One region of the Paenibacillus paludis genome, then DNA from elsewhere that is predicted to be linked to it. Evidence: riboswitches for the same ligand, from Rfam matches in the RefSeq annotation. Region 1 holds a riboswitch; each other region holds the start of a gene.
What was found. A riboswitch is a leader RNA that binds a small molecule or an ion and turns the genes downstream of it on or off. The one in region 1 is predicted to bind thiamine pyrophosphate.

Region 1 (4,649 bases):
CAGCTTTCGTGCCGCTTTATTCGCCAAAGCGATGACATCGCCATCGCCGGCACCGGCGTCAACGCCCTTGATGGCCCAGCTTTCCCCGGCAACATGGGCCACCTCAGCAACATTGCCGCGCAGGGCGGTAATGCGCAGCTCCTGGACCAGCTTATGCGTGACCTCGGTGCGGTAGGCGGTAGCACCGGCTCCAACGGGGTCCAGCACCAGCGGTACCTTATGGCGCCCAGCCGCTTGCCCGGCCAGCACCATCGAGGTGATGGCATGCTCGTTCAGCGTGCCGATGTTAAGCACAACAGCTCCCGACATCGCGGCGATGTCCGCCACCTCCTCATGGGCATCGGCCATGAAGGGCGAAGCGCCCAGGGCCAACAGCCCGTTGGCGGTAAAATTGGCCACCACAATGTTGGTGATGTTGTGCACAAGCGGATTGGCTTCACGTACTTTAGCTAAATAACTCATTATTAGTCCTCCTCAAAGTTTTGTTTGAATCAGCTTGCTGAAACTATAAGCAAAACTGCAAATCTATTAAATGAACTTGAAATTAATAGTCAGCGACCCGCAGGTTGGACTATACAGTGCATGTCTGTCCTCATACATCTCATTCCTTTATGCGTTAGCGAAGCCCATTCTATTGCACTTCCACAGCAGACGGTCCCTAAATCAGCCATACATAAGTCCAGTCCCCATACATGAATCTCTAAACTTCGGCCCTTAGAATAATAGCTCCTACAGATTTACAAAAGCGTCCTTACTGTCTGTTTCTCCGCTCAACAGTCCGTTCTCGGACAGCCACGTGTGCACGTTCTCCCAGGATTTCTCCTCCTGCTGTCCAAAAGGCAGTTTTCCTGCATCCATCAGCGGCAGAAGGATTTCCAGACTTTTTGTCTCGATTGCTTGGTCGAGCGGGGCGGTAGCATCTTCGTGTGCAAACAATATTTCAAGTGCCTGCTGAGGCTGCTCCTGTACGAATTGCTGTCCTTTGCGTGCCGCATTCATGAACTTCCGGTAGTCACCCTCCTTATCCAACAAGCCCTGTTCACTGGCAACAAGCACAAGCTCATAATAGTCCGGTACTCCGTAGTCCGTCGGATCGAATGAAGTGACGGGGTGGCCTTCTTTTTCCAATATCAATGCCTCATGATTAATAAATCCGCCGATAATGCCGTCTGCGCGTCCGGTAGAAAGAGCAGGAATAAGATCGAATCCAACATCAATCAGGTTCAGTGAAGCCGGATCGCCTCCGTCGTATTTGACCATTGTCCGGAGCATCGCTTCATACAGGGGAATGGAGGAGTATCCGGCATTTTTGCCTGTGAGTTCTTTCGGGCCGGTTATCCCGCTCTCTGCGGGGACCAGAAGATGATTGAGCGGATGCCTTACGAGCGCTGCGACAGATTTTACAGGTATTCCTTCACTCCGCGCCATTAGTACCTGTGGTTGGTAGCTGAGAGCCAGATCGACTTTGCCTGCGGCGACAAGCTTCAAAGCATCATTGCTGTCCGCCGGCATTTGAATGTCCACCTCCAGCCCTTCTTCGGCAAAATAGCCATTCTGCTGAGCAGCATACAGGAAGGAATGAACTGCGTTCGGATACCAGTCGAGCATTATAGTCAGCTTGTGCGGTTTGCCGCTGGAATTCTCTGGAGAAGCGGCGGAGGTATCCGGGGCTTTTGCGCTGGCGCAGCCGCTTAAGAGGGTAAGCAGGCATAACAACAATAAGTATGGAATAAGGCGGTGTGATTTCTTATGTGTGGAAGGATTGCGATACAGCTCAGGATGGGTCATCGGTAAAATCCTCTTTTCTGCAATATGAGTTTTTCGAGCACGGCGATACTGAGAAACAAGGCTACACCCAAAGCGGACAGCAGCAATACGGCGGCGAACATTTCTGCACTTTGCAGATTGCCGGCCATCCGCCGGCTGAAATAACCAAGCCCCCGGCTGCCGCCCAGCCATTCCCCGATCGTCGCTCCGATCACACAGTAGACGATAGAAAGCTTAAGTCCGGAGAAAAAGGAGGGCAGCGCCAGCGGAATCTGCGTCTTGCGCAATATCTGCCAGCGGTTTGCCCCAAGCGTCAGGAGAAGGTCTCTGTACAGGCTGCCGCTTTGCCGCAGACCGTCATAGACGGCTACCACAACAGGAAAAAAGGCAGTCAGAAAGACGACAGCAACCTTGCCCCACAGGGTATAGCCGAACCACATAATAAAAATAGGTGAGAGCGCGATCAGCGGAATGGTCTGGCTGATAATCAGCATGGGATAAAGTGCTTTGGCGAGCGGAGCGAACATATGCATGCCGGTACCCAGCAGTGTTCCGCAGACAACCGAGAGGGCAAACCCGATCAGTGTCTCCTGCAACGTGGCGGGCAAATGCTCTCCGAACAGCAGCCCCCGCTTTTCAATCAGCGCTGTCCAAATTGCACTTGGCCCCGGGAGAATAAATGAAGGGATCATGTTCAGCTGTGCTGTGATCTCCCATGCCGCAATAAGCAGCACCACAAGCAGTAGAAAGGGGCCATAAGTCCGCAGCTGTTTCTTATACCATAGAGCTCTCATGCAATCTACACTCCAAATCCTCCCGCAGGGCAACAAACTGCGGTTCATAATTCATTTTGTAATGTCTGGGTCTCGGCAAAGTGACGATCAGCTCCTGCAGCCCGCCGCCAGAGCCGCCGGTCATCAAATAAATCCGGTCGCTGAGCAGCAGCGCTTCTTCAAGATCATGAGTGATGAACAGAACGGACTTATCGAGCCCGCCCCACAGCTCCAGCAGCCAGCGGTGCATCTCCCGTTTGGTGATCGCGTCCAGCGCTCCAAACGGTTCGTCAAGCAGCAGCAGTTCGTTGCCAGCAGCTAGTGTGCGCAGCAGGGCGACCCGCTGGCGCATCCCGCCGGACAGCTCCTGCGGATAAGCATTTTCCTTGCCGGAAAGGCCAAAGCGGCCGAGCATTCCGCGGATCCGGGCGAGTGCCTCGTGCCGGCTAGAGTCCTGCTTCAGCTCCCAGGGAAGCAGGCAATTGTCCAGCACGGTCCTCCAAGGCAGCAGCAGGTCCTGCTGCGGCATATAAGCGATCTGTCCAAGCCGCGAGCGTGTCGAACGAGAGCAGCGTCCATGTACGGTTATTTCACCGCCGGACGGCTCAAGCAGGCCGGCAATGATTTTGAACAGTGTGCTTTTCCCGCAGCCGCTGGCTCCAACAACGGAAATGAATTCGCCTTGGCGGACGGTCATTGAAAGACCGGAGAATACCGGATTCCTAGTCGCTGCAAACGAATAAGTCAGGTTGGTTATAGTGAGCATATTGGAATGTGGAAACCTCCTGCGGGCGTAGTTTGTTTAACGTTACTTGCCTGATCGGCGGCAACAGCAGACACAAGAAAGACCCATTCATTTCCGGAGGAAATAAATGGGTCTGAACGTCACAGTCAGTTAGCTTAGTGCGGCTCCGCTGAACAATTCTGCTCCACTTCCCTCCGCTGGTATGATCCAGATCAGGTTCCAAGGGTCCGGAGCTTAAAGCTCCGTCTCAGTCGGCCGACTCCCCTAGTGAAATAACAGGTCAATATTGAATTTGCAATTGCTAATTAATATACCATATCCCGGCAGTTTGTAAAGAGAAGCAGTCGCTCACATTGCTGCAGTCCGGTTATGAACAGCGTGATCATACCGGCGGGAATCGCCTCTTTGCCGGAGCGGTACCGTTTCGGCTGGTATAAGTAGAGGTTTGACTGAAGATGCAAAAAACTTGATGAAGCAGCGGTGCTTTTGGGCAAGATAAGCAAGTGTCCATGCAGTGAAAAATAGAGGGATTTTGAAAGGGGTTCATGTGATGAAGAAGCTTAGTCTGATTATCCTGCTGCTGCTAACTCTGCTGCCGGCAGGGGCATGCGGCAATAATAACAATACAGCGCCTGCGGCTACTGCCGCGCCCACAGAAGGAGCGGCGGCTCCGGCCGGGCAGAACTCACTGGAAGCTGTTAAAGCGAGTGGCAAGCTGCGTATTGGTACGGAAGGGACATATGCTCCGTTTACTTTTCATGATGCAGAGGGCAAGCTTACCGGTTTTGATGTGGAGATTGCCAAGGAGATTACGAAACGGCTGGGGGTGGAACCCGAATTTGTAGAAACCCAATGGGATGGCCTGTTTGCCGGCATGGATGCCAAACGTTTTGATACGATATTCAACGAGGTTTCGATCACGGATGAACGCAAGGTGAAATATGATTTCTCTGAGCCGTATATCGTCTCTAAGGGAGTGCTGATCGTGCGCGAGGATAACCAGGATATTACAGCCTTCGCGGATCTTAAAGGGAAGAAGGCAGGTCAATCGCTGACCAGCAACCTGTCCGATATCGCCCGGGAGAACGGTGCGGAGATCGTCGCTGTGGATGGCTTCAACCAGGCCATAGACCTGCTGACCTCCGGCCGGATTGATGCGACCGTAAATGACGGCTTGTCCTATCTCGACTTAAAGAAGCAAAAACCAGATGCAAAGATCAAACAGGTGGATGAAACGGCCGAGGGGTCGCAAAGTGCGGCAGTTTTCCTCAAAGGAAACGAAGAGCTGGTTAATGCTGTCAGCAATGCGCTGGCTGAAATGAAGAGCGATGGAACCTATCTGAAAATATCGGAGAAGTACTTTG
Region 2 (4,649 bases), on a different contig from region 1:
CTTTTATTGTCGTGGGAAACCGCATCTCTATCGCTCCTAACCTACATATCCTCCTACTAATGATTGGAGGGATTTTATTATGAAACCGAAGTTAGTCTTGATTGAGGGATTACCAGGATTCGGGAAAACAACAACGGCTCAATTAGTTCATGAAATTCTTACGGAAATGAACCTTAAATCTCAGCTGTTTTTAGAAGGGGATTTGGAGCATCCAGCGGATTATGAGGGAGTCGCCTGTCTCGAGCAAAATGAATTCGATGAATTATTGGGTACCCATGAGAAGTTTCGGGATTTGTTGAATAATCGTGTGATTAAACAAGGTAGCCATTCTTTCCTGGAATATCGAAAAATCGCAAATGAATATGGGCCGGATTTCCCAGATGAGTTATTGCAGGCAGTTGCCAAAAATGATGTTTATGAATTGTCGCTAGCTCAAAACAGGAAACTGATAACAGAGCGTTGGAAGGGATTTTCGGCGAGTGTTTTAAATGACTCAGACACCTTTATTTTTGATTGTTGTTTTATACAAAACCCTGTGACCATTGGAATGATTAAATATGGTGCACAGAAGGAAGACGTTATAAATTATGTTCTAGAACTGGCAGCGATTGTGGAGCGGCTGAATCCATTGCTGCTTTACGTAGAGCAGAATGATCTTGATCATTCTTTCAGAAAGGCCGTTAAGGAAAGACCTAAAGAATGGTCGGAGGGATTTATTGAATATTATACTAACCAAGGGTATGGAAAAAAACAGGGTTATACAGGTTTAGAAGGAACCTTGGAGGTACTAAAGGCAAGAAGGGAATTGGAAGAAGAAATATTTAACGGCATAAACATAGCCAAGAAAAAAGTAAATAACTCTTCTTATGACTTAAATGATTATAAGCAAGTTTTGGTGGGGATTTTATCAGAATATTTTAGTTCAGCAAATTAAGTACAAATGACAAGCCGAGTTGATTTCAGGCATTCACTGCTGACTTCACTCGGTTTTTTTTGCTTAAATATTATATATTGACGTGATATATATTGGTCTGATATATTACTGAGTGTAATATGTAGATGTTTTTAAATAAGGAGGAGCTATTCTTGAACAGTCAGGATGTTATTTTAGGCTTGCTCATGAAAGAAGCGTTGACTGGCTACGAAATAAAGCAGTTATTGGAGAATGTGTTGTCTAATTTCTATAGCTCTAGTTATGGCACGATTTATCCTACGCTTGCCCGAATGGAGAAGGAAGAATTAATAACCAAGGAAATTGTGCCCCAGAAAGGTAAGCCAAACAAGAATGTTTATAACATAACGGCTAAAGGGCGAGATTGTTTTAACGACTATTTACTAGCGCCACTAGAGGGAGACAGTAGTAAGAAATCCGATTTTATGATGAGGCTATATTTTGGCCGATTTGTGGGGTATGACAAGGTGATTTTCTGGTTGAAGCAAGTACAAGAGGAATCACAAAAAAAGTTAGATCAGTTATTAGAGCAGTATTCACATTATAAAGATGAAATGCACCCGGCCCAGATCATTTGCATCCAGATTGGGATAGCAGAATATAAAGCTAAACTTGCAACCATTGCCGAGGGATTGTTAAGCATGGAGCAGTTAGAGGAAGAGAAGAGCAGTATTTAGCGAATTCAGATACTTTTAGGAGGAATTTTAATGAAAACAATTTTTATCACGGGTGCTTCATCTGGCATTGGGAGAGCTACAGTAAAACATTTTGCTGAAAGAGGATGGAACGTAGTAGCCACGATGCGTGCACCTGAAAAAGAAACTGAATTCATTACATTGGACAATGTGTTGGTGTTGCGGTTAGATGTTGAGAAAACAGATACCATTCAATCTGCATTAGCTGAAGCTATTCAGCGGTTTGGTAAAATTGACGTTCTCCTGAACAATGCCGGATATGGGTCAATGGGGCTTATAGAAGTAGCTACGGATGAGCAGATCCGCAGACAATTTGAAGTGAATGTGTTTGGTCTTATTAGTATGACTAAAGCCATGCTGCCTCATTTTAGATCTAATCAGGAAGGGTTGCTAATCAACATCTCTTCAATGGGAGGGATCGTGACCTTTCCTACGATGTCTCTGTATCACTCCACTAAATTCGCGGTAGAAGGTTTTTCTGAATCCGTATCTTTTGAATTAGCATCACAAAACATCAAAGTAAAGTTGATTGAACCAGGAGCCATTAGCACGGACTTTGGCGGAAGATCGATGGAGTTCTTTTTTAATGATGGCTTAACGGATTATAAATCATTTACTACTGCCTTTCTGGGTAAATTAGGGGAAATGGAAAAAGCTCCAGACTATGCCTCGGCACCAGAACTTGTAGCTGACACTATTTATCAAGCGGCCACAGACGGTACAAGCAAATTCCGTTATGTAGTGGGAGAAGATGCGAAAATGCTCATAAGCATGAAGAAAAATACGGTTGAGGAAGAGTATCTAAGTAATATAGCTCAGCATTTTTCATAAAAGAGGACATGTTTATCCAAAGCTCTATTAAGAACACCGTTGACATTTGCTGGATTTCTCTGTAACTTAAACATAACTAAATAAGAAACCACTAGGGGAGCCTGAATAGGCTGAGACGGGAAAAATGCATTCCCGGACCCTTGAACCTGATCTGGATCATACCAGCGTAGGAAAGTGGAGCCGGACCTTTATTTCATTGTTGGCGTTAGCCTTATATGGATTTTTGAGCCGCTCCATGTGGAGCGGCTTTTTTGCGCGTTTTCTTATTTACTCAAACCTTAAGGAGGAAATAAGATGCCGAATCAAGAGAAGAAACATGAGGTCGATCTGTGTGCTTTTCCGGGAAGTCACAAGGTGTATGTGGAGGGCTCACGGCCTGATATTCAAGTTCCGATGCGCGAGATTACATTAAGCCGAACCTCGGGTACGGCCGGAGAAGCGGAGAATGCTCCTGTCCGTGTCTATGATACAAGCGGGCCTTATACTAACGATGAAGCCTATAGCGATATCCGCAAGGGGTTAACGCCTCACAGGCTTCAGTGGATCGCGGAGCGGGGAGATGCCGAATCTTACGAAGGAAGAACGGTCAAGCCGGAGGATAACGGGAATCTCACGGAGAAGTCGGCGGCAGAGGTGTTTCCGGGATTGCAGCGTCGGCCCTTGAGAGCCAGAGAAGGCGGCAATGTCAGCCAGCTGCATTATGCGCGCAGAGGCCTGATTACGTCGGAGATGGAATTTATCGCAATCCGGGAAAATGTAACCCCTGAGTTTGTTAGAGAGGAAGTAGCCAGCGGCCGTGCGATCATTCCAGCGAATATTAACCATCCTGAGAGTGAACCGATGATTATCGGGCGGAATTTCCTGGTGAAGATCAATGCCAATATCGGGAATTCGGCGGTGTCCTCTTCCATTGATGAAGAAGTTGAGAAGATGAGATGGGCTACCCGCTGGGGAGCGGATAATATTATGGATCTGTCGACAGGCAAAAATATTCACACCACCCGTGAATGGATTATCCGCAACTCTCCGGTACCTATCGGGACAGTGCCTATCTATCAGGCTTTGGAAAAGGTAAACGGCAAGGCTGAGGATTTAACTTGGGAGGTATACCGGGACACTCTGATCGAGCAGGCGGAGCAAGGAGTGGATTATTTCACCATTCACGCCGGGGTACTGCTGCGTTACATCCCATTAACGGCCAAAAGAATGACGGGCATCGTCTCCAGAGGGGGTTCGATTATGGCGGCCTGGTGCCTGGCCCATCATCAGGAGAACTTTCTCTATACACATTTCGAGGATATTTGTGAAATCATGAAGGCTTATGATGTGGCGTTCTCTTTGGGTGACGGGCTGCGGCCAGGCTCCATTGCCGATGCTAATGATGAAGCCCAGTTTGCCGAGCTGGAGACGTTGGGTGAATTAACCTCGCTTGCCTGGAAGCATGATGTTCAGGTGATGGTGGAAGGCCCGGGCCATGTGCCGATGCATCTGATCAAAGAGAATATGGATAAACAGCTTGAGCTCTGCCATGGCGCTCCTTTTTACACACTGGGTCCACTGACTACGGATATTGCACCCGGCTATGATCATATCACCTCGGCTATTGGAGCGGCGATGATCGGCTGGTTCGGCACGGCGATGTTGTGTTATGTTACCCCGAAGGAGCATCTAGGATTGCCTAACAAAAATGATGTGCGGGAAGGCGTCATCACCTATAAAATTGCCGCCCATGCAGCCGACTTGGCCAAAGGACACAAGGGGGCGCAGGATCGGGATAACGCACTCTCCAAAGCGCGCTTCGAGTTCCGTTGGCGGGATCAGTTCCATTTGTCACTCGACCCGGAACGGGCGCTGGAATATCATGATGAGACCCTTCCGGCGGAAGGGGCCAAAACGGCTCATTTCTGCTCTATGTGTGGACCCAAGTTCTGTAGTATGCGCATTTCTCATGGTATCCGCGATACGGCGAGGTTGCAGGATGGACAAGAAGAACCGGAGCAAGAGATGATTGCCGCAGGGATGCGGGACAAAGCAGAAGAGTTTAAGGAAGGCGGAGGTCTGATCTATAAATAAACTGTCGGTCGGGGACTATAGCCTAATCGCCCTCCTCCCTCTCAATTGACAGTCTCCGGGCGTATACCTATAATGTAAATCAGATTATGAAAGCTGTT
Region 3 (4,649 bases), on a different contig from region 1:
CAGGCGCTAGGCCTGTCTGAGAGTCAGGGAAAGGAGGCTCAACATGGCCAAAGACATGAAAATTGAGGAACAGCGCCTGTTCGGGATGATTGATTCTATGAGCTTCAGCGATGCAGAGCTTGCCTTAGGTGTTCTGCCGGAGGTTGACCAAGGTCCGCACCTGGCAGACGAAGAGGAGGCAGCTTCGCTCGCCCGCGTCAAAGCATGTACACTTGCCCGTCTGGAGCCCGAAGCCGCTGTCCACACCTTCCGTTCCCTCGCCTGGAGATCCCGGAGGCGGAATATCTTCGCGGCCGCAGCGGCAGTAATACTCATCGCTGCCGGTATGCTCGCTTTCTCTCCTGAGGTACAGGCCGGGTTAAGAAAGGCGCTGAGTTTCCTTCCTGGCTTCGGCACTGTTGTGGAGAACAGCCCCGGTGACCGGATCTATGTACTGAGCAAACCCTATGACATTGCTGTGGGGGACGGAAGTCTGACCGTAGATGCCGTTCTCCTGCAAGAGCTTGGCGGGAGCATTACGCTTCGCGGCCGGAAAGTCCCTGAAGTCAGCGAGTTTGAGGCAGATATCGGCGGTAACCGCTATACTTTCACCTCTTATATGCGTTCGTCCTCGGAGGGAGAGTGGTACGGCAGCTACAGTTCAACTCAAGCGCTGCAACTGAAGAAGGATAATCTTCTAACCCTGCATCTGGGCGGCACAACCATTGGTCCGTTACAGCTCACCGCTCCGAAGACAGCTGAGGAGCTCGGGGAACTCGGCGCAAGCGATATACAGCAGGATGTGCGGATTACTGCTTTTCCGGTGGACCTTGGCGGCGGGCTTGTCCGTGTCCAGTTATTGCCCACTCTGACGGCGGAATCCGGGCTGACTGTCCATTCTTACGGACTGGAGCCGCTGGTGCCTGGATCAGGTCTCTATATAGAGAACGCGGCAGGAGAAAAGGCGGCACTGGAGCAGCCTGAATCCATGTCCTATCCTTCCGACTTCCGGTTTCATGAGACTGCCGGGGCGGGCACTTGGCCTTATACGGTCTTCATTCCTTATATTGAAGTTTCAGATCGTGACGCCGTATCTGCAGAAGTAGAGATTCCGCTGCCTGATATCGGCCAGGAGAAAATGCTCCACACACGCGCGGAAATCGCGGGCTTTCCGGTAGAGTTCACCCGCATTGAACGTACCGGCGAGACGGCTGCCAGCGTCGATGTGAATGTGAATTTCAATGCCGCAAAACTACGGACGCTGAAGTATTTCCTTATTCGCTATCCGGGGCAGGCGGACAACAGCTCATTCTCTTGGGTGAATACCGACCAGACCTACGGCGTGATGAAAACCCTCCATTTAGAAACAAAACCCGGGGAGGATAAGCTGCGGTTTAAGCTGTCCGAGCCGCATTTTCTGCTCAAAGGGCCGTGGCGCCTGCCGCTGAAGCTTGATAGCTAAGCAGAGTTGCTACTGGACAACTATGGAGCGGGCGTCTATAATACACCGTAAGAACACAGCAATACCTATAACTTCATAGTACCAGGGGTGCTGGAATTGGCCGGCTGAGATTGTATCCCACAAGATACTGACCCTTATACCTGATCTGGATAATGCCAGCGTAGGAATCGTCAATCGCTTACGGCCGTTTATGGCCCAAGCACAACCTCGCGCAAGTAACTGGTGTCCCGATTCTCGGGGCGCCTTTTTTGTATGGGACTATTCAGAATTTGGAAGACTAGGGTTGCTGGAAGGAGAGAAGAAGAGAAATGGGAGTCACAAAAGTATTAAAGCTCAGCCTCACCTGCATGCTGGTCTTTGCCATTGCCGGATGCGGCAATAGCAATGGGAACTCTGGCGGGAATGCAGCAGACACTGCCGGGAACAGCACCACTGCTCCTGAAACCACTGCCGGGGCAGCAACGGACGCTCCGAAGGAGCTGACCAAGGTCAAGGTCGCGCTGGACTGGACGCCGAATACAAATCATACCGGGCTTTATGCGGCAAAAGAGCTGGGCTATTACGAAGAGGAAGGGCTGGATGTTGAAATCGTGCAGCCGGGTGCTGCCGGGTCCGACACGATGGTTACCTCGGGCGAAGCTGCTTTTGGCATCAGTGCCCAAGAGGCGCTGACGCTGGCCCGCCTGCAGAAGGTGCCGCTCGTGTCCATCGCCGCTATCATTCAGCATAATACCTCCGGGTTCGCTGCACCGAAAGACCGCAATATTAAGACACCGAAGGATTTCGAAGGCAAAACCTACGGTGGCTGGGGTTCCCCTGCCGAAGAAGCGGCCATGAAAGCCATTATGGACCCCGAAGGCGGAGATGTGAAAAAGGTGAAGCTGGTGAACATCGGTGAAGCGGACTTCTTCACCGCCGTGAAACGCGACATTGATTTTGCCTGGATCTTCTATGCCTGGACCGGGATTGAAGCGGAGCTGCGCGGAGAACCGCTCGACATGCTCTACCTCAAGGATTATGCACCCCAGCTCGATTACTACACGCCGGTACTGACTACGAGCGAGAAGGAAATTGCCGAACATCCGGAGCTGGTGAAGGCTTTCCTTAAGGCTACCTCGAAAGGTTATCAATACGCCATTGATCAGCCGGAGGAAGCCGCAGCCATTCTTTCCAAAGCTGTTCCCGAGCTGGATCCCAAGCTGGTCCTGGCCAGCCAGAAATGGATCAGCCCGAAATACAAGGATGATGCCGTCCGCTGGGGCGAGCAGAAGAGCGAGGTCTGGCAGGATTACGCCGACTGGATGTATGGCCTGAAGCTGCTCGATCAGCCGCTGGATGTTCCAAGCACATTTACGAATGAGTTTTTGCCAGCTAACTGATTAAGGATGAAGTGATTGAATGTTCGTTTCGCGCTGTACGCAGATTACCCATTTAAACTGAGAGGATTGATATGTTGTGGCCAATACATTGCTAAGCATTCAGGTAATTCCCAAAACTCCGAACAACGAGGATTCGATTCCTTACGTGGACAAAGCCATCGAAGTGATTCAGAAATCCGGTGTGAAACATCAGGTGAACCCGCTGGAGACCACGATGGAGGGCGACATCACCGAGCTGCTTGAGGTTGTGCGCCAGATGCATGAAGCGCTGATTGCAGCAGGCAGTCCGAGCGTCATCTCCCAGATCAAAATTGCCCATAACCCGAATGGAATCAGCATGGACAAGCTGACGGAGAAATACCGGCCGTGAGATCGTATTGGAAACAGATTTGGCCGCCCCTTGTGGCGGTCGTCTTTTTTCTGGGGTTATGGCAAGTTTCGGTATCCCTGTTCCATATCGAGTCATGGATTCTTCCCAGCCCAAGCGATATCGCCCGGGAAACCTCGGGCAATGCTTCCGGCATTTGGGCACATACAGCGGCTACGCTGCGCCTTACCCTGATCGGCTTCCCTATCGGCACAGGCGTGGGTCTTATTGTTGCCCTGCTGCTGCATCTGCTGCCTTGGCTCAAGAGAGCGCTCTACCCGCTGCTCATTCTCAGTCAAAATGTGCCCTCCATTGCGCTCGCGCCGCTGCTGATTATCTGGTTCGGCTTCGGGCTGCTGCCGAAGATTGTGCTGATTACGCTGGTCTGCTTCTTCCCGGTTTCAGTCGCTGCCATGGGCGGCCTGATGCAAAGCGACCGGACCATGCTGAACTATATGAAGATGGCCGGCGCGAACAAATGGCAGATCTTCACCAAGCTGGAGCTTCCGGGCTCCCTGCCCGCCCTGTTCTCGGGACTTAAAATTTCGGCCACCTACGCCGTAATGGGCGCTGTTGTCGCGGAATGGATCGGCGCTGACAAGGGCATCGGCTACTACATGCTGCTGCAAAAATCCGCTTACCGCACAGACCGCGTATTCGTCGCCATTGCCATCATCGTGCTGCTCAGTCTTGTGCTGTTCGCACTTATCGCGCTGCTGGAGAAATGGCTGGTGCGCTGGAAACCGCGCAAAAGTTCCTAGAAAAGGAGGATGGCCGACAATGCCGCATATTACAGATAACCCGCCATCCGGCACTGAAGCAGCCGGCATTCCTGAATCCAGGACCTTACCGCCTGCACTTGAGGTAAAAGGAGTCTCCAAAACCTTCACCCACCGCCGCCGCGAAACCCGCGTGCTGGACAACGTATCCTTAACAGTGCAGCCGCAGGAATTCGTCTCAATTGTCGGACCCTCAGGCTGCGGAAAAAGCACTTTATTCCATATTATCGGGGGCCTGGAGCTGCCGGATGCCGGAACGGTAAGCATGAACGGCAACCTTGTTACAGGGCAGCGCGGAGAGATCAGCTATATGCCGCAGCAGCCCGCGCTGTTCCCTTGGCGGAGCATCGAGGACAACGTCCTGCTCGCCGGTGAGCTTAAGGGCGCGCCGCAGGCTGCGGCGCGGGAAACCGCCCGCCACTGGCTGGCCAAGGTCGGCCTTAGCGGCTTCGAGCGGGCCTACCCGCATATGCTGTCGGGCGGCATGCAGCAGCGGGCAGCCTTCCTGCGGGCTCTGCTCGCGCCGCAGGAGCTGATGCTGCTGGACGAGCCGTTCAGCGCGCTGGATGCGCTGACGCGCAGCGAAATGCAGCGCTGGCTGCTGGAGCTGTGGGAGGAGAACCGCCGCTCCGTGCTGTTCATCACCCACAACATCGAAGAAGCGTTGCTGCTCTCCAGCCGCA

Region 2: another riboswitch for thiamine pyrophosphate. It lies ahead of thiC (phosphomethylpyrimidine synthase ThiC); the one in region 1 lies ahead of ACAN56_RS07785 (ABC transporter ATP-binding protein).
Region 3: another riboswitch for thiamine pyrophosphate. It lies ahead of ACAN56_RS09290 (ABC transporter substrate-binding protein); the one in region 1 lies ahead of ACAN56_RS07785 (ABC transporter ATP-binding protein).

What each region holds. Positions count from the first base shown of each region.
Region 1 covers NZ_JBGJZP010000003.1:262,805-267,453, forward strand. The annotation lists gene thiM (hydroxyethylthiazole kinase) at 1-462, opposite strand, end outside; gene ACAN56_RS07775 (ABC transporter substrate-binding protein) at 730-1,788, opposite strand; gene ACAN56_RS07780 (ABC transporter permease) at 1,785-2,561, opposite strand; gene ACAN56_RS07785 (ABC transporter ATP-binding protein) at 2,542-3,306, opposite strand; TPP riboswitch at 3,458-3,561, opposite strand; gene ACAN56_RS07790 (amino acid ABC transporter substrate-binding protein) at 3,836-4,649, shown strand, end outside.
Region 2 covers NZ_JBGJZP010000027.1:22,169-26,817, forward strand. The annotation lists gene ACAN56_RS31600 (P-loop NTPase family protein) at 80-934, shown strand; gene ACAN56_RS31605 (PadR family transcriptional regulator) at 1,087-1,629, shown strand; gene ACAN56_RS31610 (SDR family oxidoreductase) at 1,660-2,478, shown strand; TPP riboswitch at 2,562-2,668, shown strand; gene thiC (phosphomethylpyrimidine synthase ThiC) at 2,773-4,551, shown strand.
Region 3 covers NZ_JBGJZP010000004.1:127,098-131,746, reverse strand. The annotation lists gene ACAN56_RS09300 (sigma-70 family RNA polymerase sigma factor) at 1-66, shown strand, start outside; gene ACAN56_RS09295 (hypothetical protein) at 44-1,441, shown strand; TPP riboswitch at 1,515-1,625, shown strand; gene ACAN56_RS09290 (ABC transporter substrate-binding protein) at 1,750-2,820, shown strand; gene ACAN56_RS09285 (thiamine-binding protein) at 2,897-3,190, shown strand; gene ACAN56_RS09280 (ABC transporter permease) at 3,187-3,948, shown strand; gene ACAN56_RS09275 (ABC transporter ATP-binding protein) at 3,968-4,649, shown strand, end outside.